3 regions of the Arminella tumorigenes genome follow, and region 3 is predicted to be linked to each of the others. Evidence: predicted binding sites of a transcription regulator. Region 3 holds the regulator's gene; each other region holds the start of a gene.
The links. Region 3 encodes LexA, which represses DNA repair genes until DNA is damaged. Its sites were predicted from a motif close to TGTTCNNNNTGTGTTCNG; they were not measured.
Positions count from the first base shown of each region.

Region 1: a site for LexA is predicted at 5,680-5,697, ahead of dnaE (DNA polymerase III subunit alpha). Genes of this name have one in related genera too.
Region 2: a site for LexA is predicted at 997-1,014, ahead of PR017_RS09375 (ribonuclease T2 family protein). Genes of this name have one in related genera too.

Region 1 covers NZ_CP117255.1:1,024,105-1,030,750, reverse strand. Annotated here, with positions in the region: gene PR017_RS05100 (LysR family transcriptional regulator) at 1-467, shown strand, start outside; gene PR017_RS05095 (L,D-transpeptidase family protein) at 695-1,957, shown strand; gene dnaE (DNA polymerase III subunit alpha) at 1,963-5,457, opposite strand; gene PR017_RS05085 (hypothetical protein) at 5,815-6,399, shown strand; gene PR017_RS05080 (DUF5680 domain-containing protein) at 6,508-6,646, shown strand, end outside.
Region 2 covers NZ_CP117255.1:1,891,965-1,898,610, reverse strand. Annotated here, with positions in the region: gene PR017_RS09380 (alpha/beta fold hydrolase) at 1-861, opposite strand, end outside; gene PR017_RS09375 (ribonuclease T2 family protein) at 1,029-1,778, shown strand; gene ettA (energy-dependent translational throttle protein EttA) at 1,979-3,628, shown strand; gene PR017_RS09365 (ArsR/SmtB family transcription factor) at 3,807-4,832, shown strand; gene metF (methylenetetrahydrofolate reductase [NAD(P)H]) at 4,834-5,739, shown strand; gene PR017_RS09355 (DMT family transporter) at 6,113-6,646, opposite strand, start outside.
Region 3 covers NZ_CP117255.1:1,240,634-1,247,279, reverse strand. Annotated here, with positions in the region: gene kdsA (3-deoxy-8-phosphooctulonate synthase) at 139-984, opposite strand; gene PR017_RS06240 (VOC family protein) at 981-1,865, opposite strand; gene lexA (transcriptional repressor LexA) at 2,031-2,750, shown strand; gene PR017_RS06230 (ComEC/Rec2 family competence protein) at 2,731-5,190, opposite strand; gene gltA (citrate synthase) at 5,492-6,646, shown strand, end outside.

The DNA.
Region 1 (6,646 bases), 220 kb from region 3:
AACCGCCGGACAACCTCGTCGTCCAGCACCTGATGGACGATGGGCTGGCCTGTGTCGTAAGAGCCGGACATCCTGACATCCGCGACGCTATCTCAAGGGAACAGTACGAGACCCTCAAGCATGTCAACGTTATCCCGCCTGGACGGCTGCGGGCCGGTCTTTTCCAGGCACTTGGACAGAAGGGCCTGAACCGCGAGGTCGCCGTTTCCGTCACACACTTTCTGGCCGTGCCAGAGATGATCGCCGTGACAGACTACTGCGCCACCCTGCCCGGCCTCATTTGCCGCCACCTTGCTGCGGACCCGCGATTGCGGGTCCTGCCTGCGCCCGTGGACCTCGGCACATTCCCCGTCGAATTGGCTTGGCACGTCCGCTATCGCCAGGACCCGGCCCACCGCTGGCTAAGATCCCTGATCGTCGAGGTCACGAAAGACATGGTCGGGAGCCTCGGTGGCGAAGAGAGATAAGCCTTGTCAGACTTCGATGGGGCTAAAGAGCCTGAAGTCAGGAGTCACACGCGCTGGCTAACACTGTCGAAATTGGATGGCTGTAGGGTTTACTTATCGCCAAGCCGCTGTGACAATATCATTGCGTGCTAACGCAATCTTTAATTGCATTCCAAGAGGTCTCAAGTCTTCCTTAAACTTCAGTCGCTATGGTCATCGTCACGAGTATTGCGTTTTTGGTGGACATCATGTTTACGCGTCTGGTTCTTGGTATCGGCCTGCTTTCGGCCACCGCACTGACCCATCCGGCCGAGGCGGCCGATGCCCGGGTACTTCAGATCGTCGTGTCGACGAACCGGCAGCAGCTATCGGTCTATGACGGCGACACCGTGGTTGCGACCTCGAAAGTATCGACTGGAAAATCCGGCCATTCGACGCCATCGGGCATCTTTTCGGTCCTGGAAAAGGAGGTCTACCACCGTTCCAACATCTATTCGAATTCGCCGATGCCGTTCATGCAAAGGCTGACATGGTCGGGCATCGCCCTTCACGAATCGAGCTCTGTGCCGAACTATCCGGCATCTCACGGCTGCGTGCGCATGCCGAAGGCCTTCGCCAAGAAGCTCTACGCGATGACGCAGCCCGGCGTGCACGTGGTCATAAGTGACACCGCCGTCGCACCCCAGCCGATCGAGCACGCCACGCTGTTTCATCCGCTGGCTCCGACGATAAGCGGCCCGATGTTTTCCGAGCTGTCTTTGCGTCCGACGACCTCGGGCTTCCTGCTGCGCGCCGAGCCGGTGGAGGTTGCCATGAACGACACCGCCTCGCTGCCACCGGCGCCGGCGCTCACTGCCCCGCGCAACGAGGCGCCGCTCAGCATCCTGATCACCCGGCGCGGCTTGCGCGAAAACGTCCGCGATCTCCAGCAGCTTCTATCCACCCTCGGTTTCGATGCAGGCCTTCCTGATGGCTATCTCGGCCCTGCCACCGTCCGGGCTATCCGCGATTTTCGCAGTGCCCATGGCCTACCCGCAATAGGCGGACTGATCGGGCCGGAACTGATGAAGGCCGTCTATGCCGCCGCCGGCAAGGGCGAGCCACCGAACGGTGCGATCATGGTACGTCAGGGCTTCAAGCCGGTGCTTGAGGCATCGGCCACCATTGCCGAGCCACAGGAAGCGCTCGGAACGCATTTCTTCACGGCCCACGACGTGGAACGCGCCATTGGTCAGGCGCAGTGGTATGGCATGACGCTGGAGGGCGACCTGTCCAAGGATACGAAAAAGCGCTTCGGGATCACCAGCGAGCAACAATCGGAGGGCTTGGATGCCGCCGACCGGGCGCTTGATCGCATCTCCATCCCCGATGACGTCAGGCAAAAGATCGAGGGCCTTCTGACAACGGGATCGTCTCTGACCATATCGGACACCGGCGTCGGCCCGGAGACCGGCGATGGCACCGACTTCATCACCATCACGCGGCGTGGCGGCCTGGCGACGAAGGGGTAACCCTGTCAAACCAGCTCGACGTCTATGACCCCCGGCGCACTTCGCATGGCGGCGGCAATTTCCGGTGAGATGCGGTACTTATCGGGCAGCGCGACTTCAACCTCGCGCTTGCCGTCTTCCTTGATGACGATGAAGGATACAAGGCCGTCGCCCCTGGCGTTGAGATGGGCGGCCACCATCTTCAGCGGGCCTGAATCGCGCACGAAGACGCGCATGGCCTTCTGCATCTGCAGCGATTTTTCCTCCAGCGACTGCACGGAATTCAGCCGCAGGCTGATACCTTCGGGCCTCTCCTCGGCGGCGGCCGTCAGCACGAAGGATTTGCCCACCTCTAGGATGTCGCGGTACTGCGCCAGCAATTCGGAAAACATGACAGCCTCGAACTGGCCGGTGGCGTCCGAGAATGTGTAGATCCCCATCTTGTTGCCGGTGCGCGTCTTGCGCTCCTGCTTGGCGATGACGGTGCCGGCCAGCCGCGCATTGCCGGCGCCGTGCTTGATGCCGGCAGCAAAGTCGGCAAAGCTCTGCACCCGTAATTTGTCGAGTACCCCGCTATAGGCATCGAGCGGATGGGCGGTGAGGTAGAAACCGAGAACCTGGAACTCCTTCAGCAGCCGTTCGGAGGCTAGCCAAGGCGTGAAGGCCGGGAAGGAAATCCTTTCCGGGCCTGAGGCGGAGCCAGAGCCGAACATGTCATGCTGGCCGCTGCGGCGGTTTTCCTGCGCAAGCTGGGCATAGCCAATCAGCCGTTCCATGCCTGCCAGAAGCTGGGCCCGGTCGATCCCGAAGCAATCGAAGGCGCCGGCATACAGCAGGCTTTCCAGAACGCGGCGATTGACCTGTTTCGGGTCGATACGCAGGCAGAAATCCTCGATACTGGCAAAGGGCTTGTCACCACGCACTTCGACGATGTGTTCGACGGCGGCATCGCCAACTCCTTTGATGGCAGCCAGCGAATAGAAGATCGTCCGGTCGCCGGTCTGGAAATGGCGGAACGAGGTTTGTACCGAGGGCGCCACGACGTCGATGCCCAGGCGCTTGGCATCCTGACGGAAATCGTTGACCTTTTCGGTGTTGGCCATGTCCAGCGTCATCGACGCGGCGAGGAACTCGACCGGGTAGTGGGCCTTCATATAGGCCGTCTGGTAGGAGACGATGGCGTAGGCGGCGGCATGCGACTTGTTGAACCCGTAATTGGCGAATTTGGCCAGAAGTTCGAAAATGTTGTCGGACTGCACCTTCGAGACGCCGTTCTTCATCGAACCTTCGACGAAGCGAACGCGCTGCTGGTCCATCTCCGCCTTGATCTTCTTGCCCATGGCGCGGCGCAAAAGATCCGCCTCGCCGAGCGAGTAGCCCGACAGGACCTGGGCGATCTGCATCACCTGTTCCTGGTAGACGATGACGCCCTGCGTTTCCTTGACGAGGTGGTCGATCATTGGGTGGATCGACTCGATCTCCTCCTCGCCGTGCTTGCGGGCATTGTAGGTCGGGATATTTTCCATCGGGCCGGGACGATAAAGCGCCACCAGCGCGATGATGTCCTCGATGCAGTCGGGCCGCATGCCGAGCAGCGCCTTGCGCATCCCCTGGCTTTCCACCTGGAAGATGCCGACCGTTTCGCCGCGCGCCAGCTTCTCGTAGGTCACCGCGTCATCGAGTGGAATGGTGGCAAGATCGACCGATATGCCGCGGAGTTTCACGAAATCGACTGCCGTCTTCAGCACCGTTAAAGTCTTCAGGCCGAGAAAGTCGAACTTGACGAGACCAGCCTGTTCGACCCACTTCATGTTGAACTGGGTGACCGGCATGTCGGAGCGCGGATCGCGGTACATAGGCACCAGCTTCGACAGCGGCCGGTCGCCGATGACGATACCGGCGGCGTGGGTCGAGGCGTGGCGATAGAGACCCTCCAGTTTCTGGGCGATGTCGAGCAGGCGCGCGACCACCGGCTCCTTGTCGGCCTCCTCCTGAAATCGCGGCTCGTCCTTGATCGCCTGTGCGAGCGTCACCGGATTGGCCGGGTTGTTCGGCACCAGCTTAGATATCTTGTCGACCTGGCCATAGGGCATTTCCAGCACGCGGCCGACATCGCGCAGGGCGGCACGGGCTTGCAGCGAACCGAAGGTGATGATCTGCGCCACCTGCTCGCGGCCGTACTTCTTCTGGACGTAGCGGATGACTTCTTCGCGCCGGTCCTGGCAGAAGTCGATGTCGAAGTCGGGCATCGACACACGATCGGGATTGAGAAAGCGCTCGAACAGCAGCGAGAAACGCAAAGGGTCGACATCGGTGATGGTCAGCGCATAGGCGACCAGCGAGCCTGCTCCCGATCCGCGCCCGGGACCAACCGGGATATCCTCGTTCTTCGCCCACTTGATGAAGTCGGCAACGATCAGGAAGTAGCCCGGAAAACCCATGCGCTCGATAACGCCGAGTTCGAATTCCAGCCGGTCGCGATAGACCTGTTCGTCATAGCCCGGCGCCGTGCCCAGTGTCGCCAGCCGCATATCGAGCCCTTCGACAGCCTGAGCCCGCAGTTCAAGCGCCTCGGCGCGCTCGGCCTCCTTCGGATCATCGCTGGCGCCGGTAAAACGCGGCAGGATCGGCTTGCGGGTCTGCAGCACGAAGGCACAGCGCTCTGCGATCTCGATGGTGTTGGCCAGCGCCTCCGGCAGATCGGCAAACAGCTTTGCCATTTCGGCGCGGCTTTTCAGATAGTGGTCCGGCGTCAGGCGAAACCGGCTGTCGTCCGAGACGATCGCATTGTGGGCGACAGCCATCAGCGCATCATGGGCATCGTAGTCGTCGCGGGTCGGAAAGAAGGCCTCGTTGGTGGCGACCAACGGCAGTTCGTGCTCGTAGGCGAGTGCAATCATGCGTTGTTCGTGGCGGCGATCATAGGTGCCGTGGCGCTGTAGCTCGACATAGAGCCGGTCGCCGAACAGCGCCTTCAGGCGCAGCAGCCTCGCCACCGCCTTCTGCGGATGGCCTTCCTTGATTTCGATATCGACGGGCCCACCAACGGAGCCGGACAGCGCGATCAGGCCGTCTGTACCGATCTCCTCCAGCCAGGACGCCTTGACGTGCACGGCCTGACTATTGTCGCCGCCGAGATAGGCGCGGCTGACGAGATCGACCATGCGCTCATAGCCGGCGTCGCTGGCCGCCAGAAGCACGATGGCAGGCAGCTTGGTGAGCCCCTGCTGGCCGTTGCGCTTCTCGCCCTCGACGGCGTCTTCCATGTCGATTGAAACCTGGCAGCCGATGATCGGCTGCAGGCCTTCGTCCATTGCCTTCTGGGAGAACTCGAGCGCGATGAACAGGTTGTTGGTGTCGGTAATCGCCAGAGCCGGCTGGCTGTCGCTTGAAGCCTTGGCGAGGATCTTCTTGAGCGGCAAAGCGCCTTCTAGAAGCGAATATGCCGAATGCACACGCAGATGCACGAACTCCGGCGACGATCCCGAGGGTCCGCCCTGCCTGTCAGTTGCCTCTGCCATGATACGCCCTTCCGCATGCCCGAATGAATCGGTGCTATTGTCGGCATAGCGGCTGGCAAAGTCCAGAACAACTCAAGTCGGCACGACCACGCGGGGGCGGTCATACCCGAAAACTTACATCGCCATGACGATGATCGACAGGCTGGCGACGAACATGACGATGGAGGCGAAAGCGGCGACGTCTCGAATAATATCGGTCATTGGGCCTCTCCGGTGTTGTTATGTTCCTTATATGTTCTGTTTACATTCACCTGTCAACAGCATTTTCAGCGGGCTTGACTCAAATGCTGCCACGCAAGGCCCTATGGCTGGAAGCGCACCGACGCCATGCTATGAGCGTGCGTGGAGGAGATGATTATGAAAAATTTGGCCCTGTCGCTGCTCGGTGCTGCCTTATGCGTGTCGAGTGCATTTGCCGGCGATATCGCGCCGGAAAAGATCATCGGAGCTGCGATCGGCGACTGGAACAGGGACGGCAATGCTGACCTCGCCCTGCTCATCACCCCCGAGGAAGACGGCGACGACATCGGCATCGACATCTACCTGCGCGACAAGGAGCATCTCCTCCTTCATCTCGCCGCAGCAGCACCGAACAAGGTATCCGGCAATACCAGTCTCAACGGAATGTTCGGCAGGGACGCAGGCATATCGGCCCAGCCTAACGGCTCGATCTCCGTCCATTCGGAAAACAGCGGTGGTGGACGCGACCGCTGGGAGCAGACGCTGACGATAGCTTATCGCAACGCGACGTTCGTCGTTGCCGGCTTCACTTACACCCATCACGACACGCTGGATCCCGACAACAGCGGCACCTGCGATAATGTGCTTAGCGGCAAGGTCAGCAGCGGTGGCAAGGAACGCAAGGTCGACGCGAGGACAGTTGCAGTTGCCGACTTGGCGGATCAACCCGCCTTGGACGCGTGTGGCATCCGCGATGAATGAGCGTTGGGACAATTACCGCGCCTGCGATCAGATACATTTGTTCTTATTTTGTTCTTTACACGGCCGCATCAAAATGCAACCCTGGGAATGCACTCTGGGGGAGCAGTTATGGATTGGGCGCTGCTGAATGACTTTATCGTCGTGGCGAAATCGCAGACCTACGTGGCGGATGCGGTGAAACTATCTTCCTGTCGTCCGGGATCCCACGACATCGGTTATGAGGGCGGTCGCTGGCGCTATCTCGACA
Region 2 (6,646 bases), 650 kb from region 3:
CAGGGTCTCGTGCCGCATTTCGCTATAGATTTCCGTTGTGATATTCGAAAAGCCGAATCCTTTCAAACGGTTTGCCAGCCAGGTTACGGCTTCACCGTAATCCGTCGCCGGATCCTGCGCGCCCGCCACCAGATGGATTGGGAGGGTGGGACGTAGCCGGGCGAGGTGGCGTCGTTTCGGTGCGGCAAAACTCATGGCGAGCAGGTCGCGCCAGAGCGATACACAGGCATCGAAGCCGGAGAGCGGGTCGGCGATATATGCATCGACCTCGGCCGGATCGGTCGACAACCAGTCGAACAGCGTCCGGTGATCGGGGATGGACTGCCCCCAGGCGCCGAAGGTCAGTCGCGGTAGCAGGGCGCTCGGGACATCCGAGCCTTTGAGCATGCGCTCGATGCCGAGGATCAACTGTCCAGCCCGCCCGGCGAGGCCGGGATGAAAGTTGGAGTTCCACACTGCGACGGCATCGAAGTCTGCGGGATGGGCGATGGCGGCGGAAAGGCTGATCAGTCCGCCCATGGAATGACCGAAGAGGACGACAGGCAGGCCGGGGTGGGCCGCTGACGCAAGCGATCTCATGGCCATGACGTCCGCGATGACGCACGCTACGCCATCGCGGCGGGCGAACTGGCCAAGCGGCGCATCCGGCGCCTTGGTGCGGCCATGGCCACGGTGGTCGTGCGCGTAGACGTGATAACCGTTGTCCGCCATCGCCTCGGCAAAGCGACCGTAGCGGCCGGAATGCTCGGCAAGCCCGTGCAGCACGAGAAGGATGCCGCGCGGCGTGCCCGATGCGGGCTGATGACGGTAGGCAAGTGTCGCGCCCGTCAAGCTCTGGTGCCGTCTTATCTCTTGGAACATGGGATCTCCTCGCATCGCCGCACCTGAAAGCAATGGCTGGAACTTTGCAATGCAACTTCGGGGAGGCGCACAGGATAATGATGACGTGGCGGTGTGGAATTTACAGCTTGCGAGGGCCGGTGCGATCTGCTTACTTGTTCTCTCATTGTTCCTGGGGGGTGGTCGTCATGCGGGTTGTTTCATTGAGGCTTCTGGCGGCCTTCGCCTTGCTGCCGGTTTTGCTGGGTAGCCTCTCCCTTCCGGCAGAAGCACGCGATGGACAGACCAGGTTTATCCTCGCGGCCAGCTGGGAGCCGGCATTCTGCGCTACCAATGCCGAGAAAGCCGAGTGCCGGGGTGAGAAAGCCAACGGCTTCGATGCCACCCACCTGTCGCTGCACGGGCTCTGGCCGATGCGGCAGAACTATTGCGGTGTGCCGGATGCGCTGCAACAGGCCGACCGGAGCCATGGCTGGGACAGCTTGCCTGCCGTCGAACTGTCGGCGGCGACCAAGGCCGCTCTCGACAAGGCAATGCCGGGCACGCAGTCTGGCCTCGAGCGCCATGAGTGGCTGAAGCATGGAACCTGCACGAAACTCTCAGCAGACGCATATTTCGGCACTGCCGTATCTTTGATCGATGAATTGAACGCATCTGCCGTGGGCGCGCTGTTTGCGGCGAACGTCGGCAAGACGCTGGATGCCGAACGCATCAAGGCCGCGTTCGACAAAAGTTTTGGCGAGGGTGCCAGTGACCGCGTCAAGATGAGCTGCCGCGGCAACGGCAGCGCCCGGGTGATTTCCGAGCTCACCATCGGCTTGTCGCAGGATGCGGTATCGCCCGGCGAGAGTGGTCCGAGGCTGGGCAAGCTGATCCAGGGCGCCGGCAGTACCGCATTCGGCTGCAACGAAGGTCTGGTACAGGCCGTCGGCCGCTAGGATTTCTGACTGCGCGGCGGCGTTGTCCGATGGGTATCGTCAGCGGCGGGTCACGCTTGGACGTCGGCGGTTTGGCTGATTGCGTCACCCCGATGGTCGACAAATGCGGCGCAAGGCCGGTTTCGGCGTTGCCGCGCGGCGTGGTTTCCCTTACATAGCGGCTCAAACCCAGATCTCTTGCGCCTAGGAGAAGCCCAGCAATGGCACGTCAATTCATCTATCACATGTCGGGACTCAACAAGTCTTACGGCGCCAAGAAAATCCTCGAGAACGTCAACCTGTCGTTCTACCCCGATGCCAAGATCGGTATCCTCGGCCCGAACGGCGCCGGTAAGTCGACGGTGCTGAAGATCATTGCCGGCCTGGACAAGGAATTCACCGGGGAAGCATGGCTCGCCGAAGGCGCGACCCTTGGCTACCTCGAGCAGGAACCGCATCTCGACGAGACCAAGACGGTGCGCGAGAACGTCATGGAAGGCGTTGCCAAGAAGACGGCCGTGCTTGAGCGCTACAACGAACTGATGATGAACTACTCCGACGAGACGGCCGAAGAAGGCTCGAAGCTGCAGGACATCATCGACAGCCAGAACCTCTGGGACCTCGAAAGCCAGGTCGAAATGGCGATGGATGCGCTCCGTTGCCCGCCGCCGGAATCGGAAGTCACCAGCCTGTCGGGCGGTGAGCGCCGTCGCGTTGCGCTCTGCCGATTGCTACTGTCGCAGCCGGACCTGCTGCTGCTCGACGAACCGACCAACCATCTCGATGCCGAGACCATCGCCTGGCTCGAAAAGCACCTGCGCGCCTATCCCGGCGCTGTGATGATGATCACCCACGATCGCTACTTCCTCGACAACGTCACCGGCTGGATCCTCGAGCTCGACCGTGGCCGCGGCATTCCGTACGAAGGCAACTACTCGGCCTACCTGCTTGCCAAAGCCAAGCGCATGCAGCAGGAAAACCGCGAAGAGGCAGGACGCCAGAAGGCGATCTCGCGCGAACAGGAATGGATCGCCTCCAGCCCGAAGGCCCGCCAGGCAAAATCCAAGGCCCGTATCAAGTCCTACGAACAGCTGGTCGATGCCGCCGAGAAGCAGCGTCCCGGCGACGCGCAGATCATCATCCCGGTCAGCGAGCGTCTCGGCCAAGTTGTCATCGAGATGGAGAATATCTCCAAGGGGTTTGGCGACGAACTTTTGATCAAGGATCTCTCGATCAAGCTGCCGCCCGGCGGCATCGTCGGCATCATCGGCCCGAACGGCGCCGGCAAGACGACGCTGTTCAAGATGATCACCGGCCAGGAAAAGCCCGATGCCGGCAGCATCCGCATCGGCGACACCGTGCAACTCGGCTATGTCGACCAGAGCCGCGATGCGTTGGATGGCTCGAAGACCGTCTGGGAAGAAATCTCGGGCGGCGCCGAAATCATCAAGCTTGGCAAGTTCGACATGAACTCAAGAGCTTATTGTGGTGCGTTCAACTTTAAGGGCGGTGACCAGCAGCAGAAGGTCGGTAACCTCTCCGGCGGCCAGCGCAACCGGGTGCATCTTGCTAAGATGCTGAAGGCTGGCGGCAACGTGCTGCTCCTCGACGAACCGACCAACGACCTCGATACCGAAACGCTCGGTGCGCTGGAAAGCGCGCTGGAATCCTTCGCCGGCTGCGCCATCATCATCAGCCATGATCGCATGTTCCTCGACCGGCTGGCGACCCACATCCTCGCCTTCGAGGGTGACAGCCATGTCGAATGGTTCGAAGGCAACTTCGAGGACTACGAGCAGGACAAGATCCGCCGCCTCGGTGCCGATGCGTTGAACCCGAGCAGCCAGGCCTACAAGCGCCTGACGCGCTGATCGCTAGGGGCGAGCACTTTACCAATCCGAGATCCCCCGCAGCTGCGGGGGTTTTCATTTGCGACCTGAAATGCCGGGTCGCTGGCTCTGTATCAGACAGTAGCGACCTTCCATTTCCCACTTGCGCCATGGCCCCCAATTACATAAAGATATGTTTATGTCTTGATTGGGTGCGTGTATGGTGGATCTTGTTAAATTTGGTCTCGAAGGGCTGGTCGATGTCCTGAAGGCGGCCGGCGAGCCGACGCGGCTCCGGCTGCTGGCGCTGCTGGCCGCCGGCGATTTGACGGTCACCGACCTCACCGAAATCCTCGGCCAATCCCAACCGCGTATTTCCCGCCATCTGAAGCTTCTGGGCGAGGCGGGCCTGATCGATCGCTACCAGGAAGGCGCCTGGGCCTATTTCCGCCTCAAGCAGGATGGTGCTGCGGTGCATCTCGCCCGCACGCTGCTGCGTCACGCCGACGACAGCGACCCTGTCCTGCTGCGCGACAGCGAACGTCTCGGTTCGGTGAAGCATGTCCGCGCTGAACGCGCTCAAGCCTATTTCAGCCACAACGCTGCCGAATGGGATGAGCTGCGCCGCCTGCATGTGGCCGACGAGGATGTTGACGCTGCTCTTAAACAACTGATCGGCACCCGGCCGATCGACACGTTTCTCGATCTCGGCACGGGAACGGGGCGGATGCTGCAGCTGCTGTCTGGCGTCTACCGCCGCGCCATCGGCGTCGATGCCAGCCGCGACATGCTGGCGGTCGCGCGCGCCAATCTCGACAAGGCGAATATCACCACCGCCTCGGTGCGGCACGGGGATATCTTCAACCTGCCGCTCGAGGCGCAGGATTTTGACCTGATCACCATTCACCAGGTACTGCATTTTCTCTACCAGCCGGAACTGGCGATCGGCGAGGCTGCGCGCATGCTGCGGCCGGGCGGCCGGCTGGTGATCGTCGATCTCGCCCCCCACGCGCTGGAATACCTGCGCGACGACCACGCCCATCTTCGCCTCGGCTTCAGCCACGCGACGATGGAGGAGTGGTTGAAGAAGGCCGGGCTGGAGCTGGAGGAGGTCAGGGACCTTCATTCCGGAAAGCAAAGTGGCGAGGATCTGACAGTGACGATCTGGGTAGCGCGCGATCCGCGGCTGCTGATCGCCAGCAGTGAAAGCCGTCAACCAACCTTAAGCGCAGAAAAGAGGGCCTGACATGACTTCGACACCAGATACGGGGCGCAGCGACCTCAGCATCTCCTTCGAGTTCTTTCCGCCGAAGACGCCCGATATGGAAGGCCAGCTTTGGGCCGCCATCACTGAGCTGACGGAATGGCAGCCCGAATTTGTCTCCGTCACCTACGGGGCCGGCGGCTCGACCAAGGCACCGACCCTGAATACCGTGCGCAGGATGATTGCCGAGACACCGCTGCCGACCGCGTCGCACCTGACCTGCGTCAGCGCCACGCGCGAAGACACGCACCGGGTCGTCGATGAGCTTCGGGCGGCCGGCGTCAGGCACTTCGTTGCCCTTCGCGGCGATCCACCGGGCGGAATGGGCACCGCTTACCAGCCACATCCCGGCGGCTACGAGAATGCCGCAGCGCTGGTGGCGGGCTTGCGGGATATCGGCGATTTCGAGATCTCGGTGTCTGCCTATCCGGAGAAGCACCCTGAGAGCCGCGACACGGCTGCCGATATCGACATGCTGAAGCGCAAGGCCGACAACGGCGCCGACCGTGCGCTGACCCAGTTCTTTTTCGACAACGACGTCTTCGAGACCTACATGGAGAGGGTACGGGCGGCCGGTATCGCCATTCCCGTGCTGCCGGGCATCATGCCGATCCAGAACCTGACACAGCTGAAGCGCTTCGCCGGCATGTGCGGCACCAGTATCCCGTCCTATCTGGACGACCGCTTTGCCGGGCTCGACGACAAGCCGGAAGAGCGGGCCAAGGTTGCGGCCGATGTCGCTTCAGAGCAGATCGAGGATCTCGTGCGCCGGGGCCACCGTGAATTTCATCTCTACACGATGAACCGCGCTCCCCTGGTCGGCGCTGTGCTCGACCGGCTGGGTTTCAAGCGCACCAAAATTGTAGAGGCGGCCGGCGCTGCTGCTTGAACGACGAAAAAAGCGCCGGCCTTTTCAGGACCGGCGCTCAATTCAAACCCGTATGTTAAGCTAAGAGAAGCCTGCATTTCCGGTCGCGGATCGCCGCGAACGGCGTCTCAGATGAATAGCATCGTCACGACGAACATAAATGCTGCACTGATCAGAAGGACGTTGATGGATTGCGTCAGTCCCATGGTCTGCCTCCTCCGTTAACCCTTAAAGCCTATGTCACAAATATGTCGCCTGAAAGCGATTTCCATACTGCACCGCAGCGCGCTGTGCGAGATTCGCCAATGTTTTGTCGTTAACCGTTGATTCTAAACGTCAAAATAATCGTGTATTCTTTACGAATGCTAACGTCAGATTAACGCCATCCCTTGGCTCAGGTCTTTGGCGTCGAGGGTGCCCTCCGCGAAAAAAGCCGTCCGTCGAGGATGACAAGTCCGAGACCAATCAGCAGCATGCCGGCGATCTGTGTTGCGCCCAGCCGTTCGCCCAGAAAGACGAAGCCCAGGAGGATGGCGCTCGGTGGAACCAGCAAGGTGACCAACGACGTGTTGGTGGCGCCGGCAAGCGTCATGATGCGGAAATAGAGGATATAGGCGAAGGCGGTCGACAGCAGGGCGAGCGCGACAATAGCAGCAATCGTCTGCAACGGCGGCATGGCGAGCGTCCAGGGTTGATCGACCAGCAGCGAAACCGGCAGCATGATCAGCGACGAGCCGGTCAGCTGGCCGGCGGCGGTCACAGGCGCGGGGATGCCTTTGAAGCGCTTGGAATAGACGCCGGCAAGGCCATAGGACATGGCAGCGACGATGGGCAACAGCAGCGCCCAGAGCGGCGCACCTGCGGCATCCAGCGCTCCCGGCCCCACCAGCACCACGGTGCCTATCAGCCCGACGAAGCAGCCGATGAT
Region 3 (6,646 bases):
CCTGCTCGCTGGTTATAATCGATTGAAATCTCTAAATCGAAGGCGTGACAATTACAATGCCATCACGCGCTTCGAATGAGGGAACGTCACAGCCGACTAAACCAAGATCATGTCAGCCTGTTAACGCTCCCGCAGATGCTAGGCCTTGGCGATGGCATCGAATGCCAGCAGCTTTTCGAGCAGCTGCGGCATGTCTTTCAGATGCACCATGTTCGGGCCATCGGACGGCGCATGGTCGGGATCCTCGTGGGTTTCGATAAACACGCCGGCGACGCCGACGGCAACGGCCGCGCGGGCAAGGGTTTCCACGAATTCGCGCTGGCCGCCGGACGATCCGCCCTGGCCGCCGGGCTGCTGAACGGAGTGGGTAGCATCGAAGATCACGGGAGCGCCCATCGCCGCCATGATCGGCAGCGAGCGCATGTCGGAGACCAGCGTGTTGTAACCGAAGGAGGCACCGCGTTCGCAGAGCAGGATGTTCGGGTTACCGCTGTCGTTGAGCTTGGCCAGCACGTTCTTCATGTCCCAGGGGGCGAGGAATTGACCCTTCTTGACGTTGATGATGCGGCCGGTCTTGGCGGCAGCAACCAGAAGATCGGTCTGGCGCGACAGGAAGGCAGGGATCTGCAGCACATCCACGGTCTTGGCGACAAGGGCGCACTGCTCTTCCGTGTGGATGTCGGTGAGCACCGGGAAACCGTATTCCTTCTTCAGGTCGCCAAATATCTCCAGAGCCGCTTCCAGCCCCAGGCCGCGCTGGGCTGAGAGCGACGTGCGGTTTGCCTTGTCGAAGGATGACTTGTAGACGAGCCCGATGCCAAGCGAGGCGCAGAGCTCCTTGAGCTTGCCGGCTATCGTGAAGGCATGATCGCGGCTCTCCATCTGGCAGGGGCCGGCAATCAGCGAGAGGCGTTTGCTGTTGGAGAAAGTGACCCTGCCGGGGCCTTCGCCGGCGACCACGTCCGAATTTGTCGAATGGCTCATGCTGTCTCCTCGAAGGCGAACAATGCCCCCTGCCCGGGAGCGGCCTTCACCAGAATAGTGTTGCTCTTGCGCGTGTAGGTCACGCCGTTACCAGCCAAATGCGCTTCTGTCACGGAAAGATCGCGAACGGCAAAGACGATCGCCCGACCCCGCAGGCCCGCATCCTCACCAGATGGCGCCGCCTCATAGAAGGCCTCCATCCCCTCGCCGCTCAAGATGTCGATTTCGACATTGGCCGCCGATGCTGTGATGCCAAAGGAATGCGGAACGATTGCGGCACCATTGCCAACTTGGCTGATGAGCCCGGAAAACGCCTTGGGACTGGCGCAGGACAGCACGAGACGCGAGATGCCGAGCACGCCGTTCGGATGCCTCTCCAGCGCGCTGCGATCCGTCGGCATCGCATTGATGCGCTCGCAGGTGAAAACGAAGAAATCCGGGGCACGCGAATCTGCAGCGAAGGCAAGTCGAAAGCCGGCGATCGATTCGGACCCGTCCGGCATGCGCATCGGTCTTTCGAACTCGAGAATCTTCCCGGCCGAGACCCCGCTGTCTCGAAAGCGCTGCTGGTCGCTTTCAGCATTGCCGGTTGCAAAGGCAACGGAGGAAAATCCATCGTCACCGACGCGAAACCGGAAGGCCTGGTCGCGCGCAACGAAGACATTGCCGGCCAGCGCAGATGCCTCGCACTCCGAGAGACTGGCAATGCCGAGCGGCTCTAGATAGGTCTTGTCGGCGAAGAAAACGCAAGCATTTTCAGTACCAAAGGGATGCCGTGCATCGGCGGCGACAGTAAAGCCGAGCTTGCTCAGCCGCTGGCGCGCAGAGGCTATATCGCAGGTCGGCAGAACCAGATGGTCGATCGGGTAGGCTGCTGTCATGGTTTGACTCCGTCCTGCAACACCGTCAGCGACGGCAACGCGACATGATCTTCCAAAAAAGCGATTATTCCAACGGCGTTCACAAAGATTTAGTCACTTGCGGAACACATATGGAACATATAGTGTCCGTTCTGGCTTTGTTTCGCACTTGGAGCACGAAAAACGATGTTGACGCGCAAGCAACAGGAACTGCTTCTCTTCATTCACGAACGAATGAAAGAGTCCGGCGTCCCGCCTTCTTTCGATGAAATGAAGGATGCGCTGGACCTTGCGTCCAAATCAGGCATCCATCGGCTGATCACGGCGCTGGAGGAACGCGGCTTCATCCGCCGCCTGCCGAACCGGGCACGCGCTATCGAGGTCATCAAGCTTCCAGAGGCCTATAACCCCAATGCACAGCCACGGCGCGGCTTTTCGCCCAGCGTCATCGAAGGCAGCCTCGGCAAGACGCCGGCTATTGCCGCAGCGCCGACAAAGCCCGCAGTCGAGGACCGCAGCGGCTCAGTCTCGCTGCCGGTCATGGGCCGCATCGCCGCCGGTGTTCCCATCGCCGCAATCCAGAACAATACCCACGACATCATGGTTCCCGCCGACATGGTCGGCGCCGGCGAGCATTACGCGCTCGAAGTGCGAGGCGACTCGATGATCGAGGCCGGCATCTTCGACGGCGATACCGTCATCATCCGCAATGCCAGTACGGCGAGCCCCGGCGACATCATCGTCGCCCTCGTCGATGACGAGGAGGCAACGCTCAAGCGCTTTCGACGCAAGGGTGCCTCCATTGCGCTCGAGGCAGCCAACCCGGCGTACGAGACCCGCATCTTCGGCCCGGACAGGGTTAAGATCCAGGGGCGGCTTGTCGGGCTCATCCGCCGGTATCACTGACCGGTGACGTGGCGTCGGTACCGATGAAAGCCGGCTTTCGCCAGTCGTAGGCTCGATGCCTTTCCCACGGACGATCAAGGGCGCTGAACGCAGTGATGACCTCGGGCTGAGGAGCGCTCAGGTCGACCTCGATGGAGCCTGTTTTGCGCAGCGATGCACCCGTATAGAGGGCCGCACCGGACCGACATCGATCGAGGCGAATCCTTACCGGCGTGATGACGATATCGGCGGTATCGCAGGCCGGACCCAGATAGGCGGCATCGGATATAGTCACGAGCATTGCGCCCGTTTCGAGCATGGCAACGCACCAATCGCGACCATGGCAGGCAAAGCCGCCGTCGACGGCACTGTCCAGCGCCGTCTCCATTGCCAGTCGCAGCGTTGCCTGGTGCTCCGCATCCATACGGTTCAAGGGCTGGCCACGAACGGAGTGGGGCGGGGTCGAATTGTCCGGCGGCAGCATTTGCGGCGGCGTATCTTCGGACACCGGCAGGGCTCGCTGCCATTGCTGATAGATGAAATCCGGGGGGCGTTCGCGGTTGCGCTCGAGACGACCTTTCCGGAACAGGGCTACGAGTTCGCCATCCTCTGAAATCAGCAATTCCGATCTCTGGGGAGAAGGCTGCAAGGCGGCAAAAGTCACAGAGGCTGCGATCAGCAGCGCGCCGGCATGGCGCATGGGCGTTCGCAGCACCGTCATCAGCAGGAATCCGGCAATGATGGTCTGGAAAAGCCCGGCAGGCAGGCGCGCGAACGGGACATTGCCGCCCCATGCCGCCACCGTCTTCGCGATGACCATCACGATATCGAGTCCCCAGCCGGTGATAAGCCAGAATACGCCGTCCAGGCCGAAGGGCATCATCAGCATGGCGAGCATGCCGACCGGCATGACAATGAATGACACCACCGGCATGGCGGCAAGATTGGCAACGAGGCCATAGGTCGCCAGTCTGTGAAAATGCTCGATCGAAAAGATCGCCGTCGACGCGCCGCCGATAAACGACGTCATGGCGATGCCTGTGAAAAAGCGGCTGACCGCCCGCACCGGCATCGGTGCCCGGAAAGCTGCAAACCGCCGCTCCCGGGGCGGACGCCGCTTCCACAGCGAATAGCCTGAAACAAGTGCGATGGTGGCCGCATAGGACATCTGGAAACTCGGGCCGAGGATCTGCGACGGCGAGAGCACCAGGATGGCGATGGCCGACAGGGCCACATTTCGCAGGCTGAAGGATGGTCTGTCGAACAGCACCGCGACCAGCATGATTGCCATCATTATGAAGGCCCGCTCGGCCGATACACCGAAGCCGGAAATGAAATAATAGGCGGTGACCGTGATCAGCGCACCGACAGCTGCAATTTTCTTGGTCGGAAAAGCCTGCGCCAGCCCGGGAAACAGGCTCAGCGCATGCCGGAGGCCGACATAGAAGATGCCGGCGGACAAGGCCATGTTCAGTCCCGAGATGGCGATGATATGGGCGAGACCGGAAACCCTTAGGGCATCCGTGGTTTCCGGCGAAATTGCCCGACGTTCGTCGTTGACCAGCGAAGCTGCGAAGGCGCCGGTGTCGCCTGGCAGGATCGAGCGGATGCGGTCGCCGATACTGCCTCGCAGCCCGGTCAGCCAGCGGTCGATCTTTTGGAGCGTGGTTCGCTCGCTGGTGTCGTCGGCGCTGGCCATTATCAGTTGCGGCGTGCCGTAGAAAAAACCGTTGGCGCCGGTGCCTTCGAAATAGGCAGTGAAGGCAAAATCGTGGAGGCCGGGCAGCGCAGGACCAGCTGGCGGGCTCAACCGCGCCCTGCCTTCCACGACATCTCCGAGTTCGAACGGCACATCCTGGCCGCGCACGAGCACCGATATCTGCTCCGGTGGCCGGCGAACGACTGGAGCGTCTGTCGCCAGCAGATCGAGCACGTAGCGCCACCGCCCCTTGGCGTCCACTTCACGGCGCTGAACTTGGCCGGTAATGGTGGTGGTCACCGGGGTGTCCAGCATGATCGTCGAGGCCCGCCACGTCTCGCATTCGGCGAGAAGCATGCCGAGCAGGCCCAGCGCCACAGCGAAAGACAGGTGCCGGAGCGCCGGGCTTAAATTGTGTTTCAGGACGCAGACGGCGGCAAGCACGAGGAAGCTCGCCGCAATGCCCGTCACTGGCGGATTGCCCGGAAGCTCGAACCAGACTATGGCGCCGCAGCCGATGTAGATGGGGGCAAACAGCGTTGCGCGACCGTGGGCTGCTTCTTCTGCAAGCATGCCGGCGGTGACGATTCGCCACCTCTCGAACGCAAGGGCAGCGCGCTTTGGCAACGGCACGGCGTGTTGAGTGCGGGCAGGCATTCGCGCAAGCTTGGCAACGGCGTTGACCGTGGCGCGCGAACGCTCGGCGAGGCCAAGAAATGCCTGGCGGTGACCTTGCCTCTCTCGCGCGTCCAACTCTGCCATTCGCCCGTCAGCCCCGCCCGCAATCGTCAAGCTCCCGGTATTTTTGCAACCTTTGATCGAATAGTTCAACTAAAATCGATTGAAATGGCTGTCGTGGGAAGGTCGCTTCTGGAATGCCGCAGATCGTGCTTCAAAGGCATGGCAGTCACGGCGGAGGCGCTGCCCAAAAGTTGATACCGCGATGCACAAATACCGGTCAGGGTAACTTGGCATTAGCCTCTTGATCATATAGCTAATCTTTAGACGCTTAACCCTTTGGTGCTTTTTTAAGGCACCAACCCGCCAAATCTTGGAGGCTCTCATGACGGAACAAAGCGCGAAACTGACCTGGGGTGATAAGACTGTCGATCTGCCGGTGAAGGTCGGTACCATCGGCCCGAGCGTCCTCGACATTGGCGCACTCTACAAAAATACCGCTTCCTTCACCTACGACCCGGGCTTCACCTCTACCGCATCGTGCGAATCCAAGATCACCTATATCGACGGTGACGAAGGCGTTCTGCTGCATCGCGGCTACCCTATCGAGCAACTGGCCGAAAAGGGTGACTTCCTGGAAGTCTGCTACCTGCTTCTCTACGGCGAACTGCCGACAGCTGCGCAGAAGAAGGATTTCGACGACCGCGTCGTTCACCACACTATGGTGCATGAACAGATGACGCGTTTCTTTACCGGCTTCCGTCGCGATGCACATCCCATGGCTGTGATGTGCGGTTGCGTTGGCGCGCTGTCGGCCTTCTATCACGATTCGACTGACATCACGGATCCGCACCAGCGCATGGTGGCGAGCCTTCGGATGATCGCAAAGATGCCGACGCTTGCCGCGATGGCATACAAGTATCATATCGGCCAGCCTTTCGTGTATCCGAAGAACGATCTCGACTATGCGTCGAATTTTCTGCGCATGTGTTTTGCGGTTCCTTGCGAAGAGTTCGAAGTCAATCCGGTTCTCGCCCGCGCCATGGACCGTATCTTCATCCTGCACGCCGACCACGAGCAGAATGCCTCGACATCGACGGTCCGCCTTGCCGGCTCTTCGGGCGCAAACCCGTTTGCCTGTATCGCGGCCGGCATCGCCTGCCTCTGGGGCCCTGCCCATGGCGGCGCCAACGAAGCTGCACTGATGATGCTGCAGGAAATCGGCACCGTCGATCGTATCCCTGAGTACATCGCCCGCGCCAAGGACAAGAACGATCCTTTCCGCCTGATGGGCTTTGGCCACCGCGTCTACAAGAACTACGATCCGCGCGCCAAGATCATGCAGAAGACGATGTATGAAGTGCTGGAAGCCACCGGCAATGCCGGCGATCCGCTGATGCAGGTTGCCCTGGAGCTTGAAAAGATCGCTCTGAACGACCCCTACTTTATCGAAAAGAAGCTGTATCCGAACGTCGATTTCTATTCGGGCATTACCCTGCGGGCACTCGGTTTCCCGACGGAAATGTTCACCGTCCTGTTC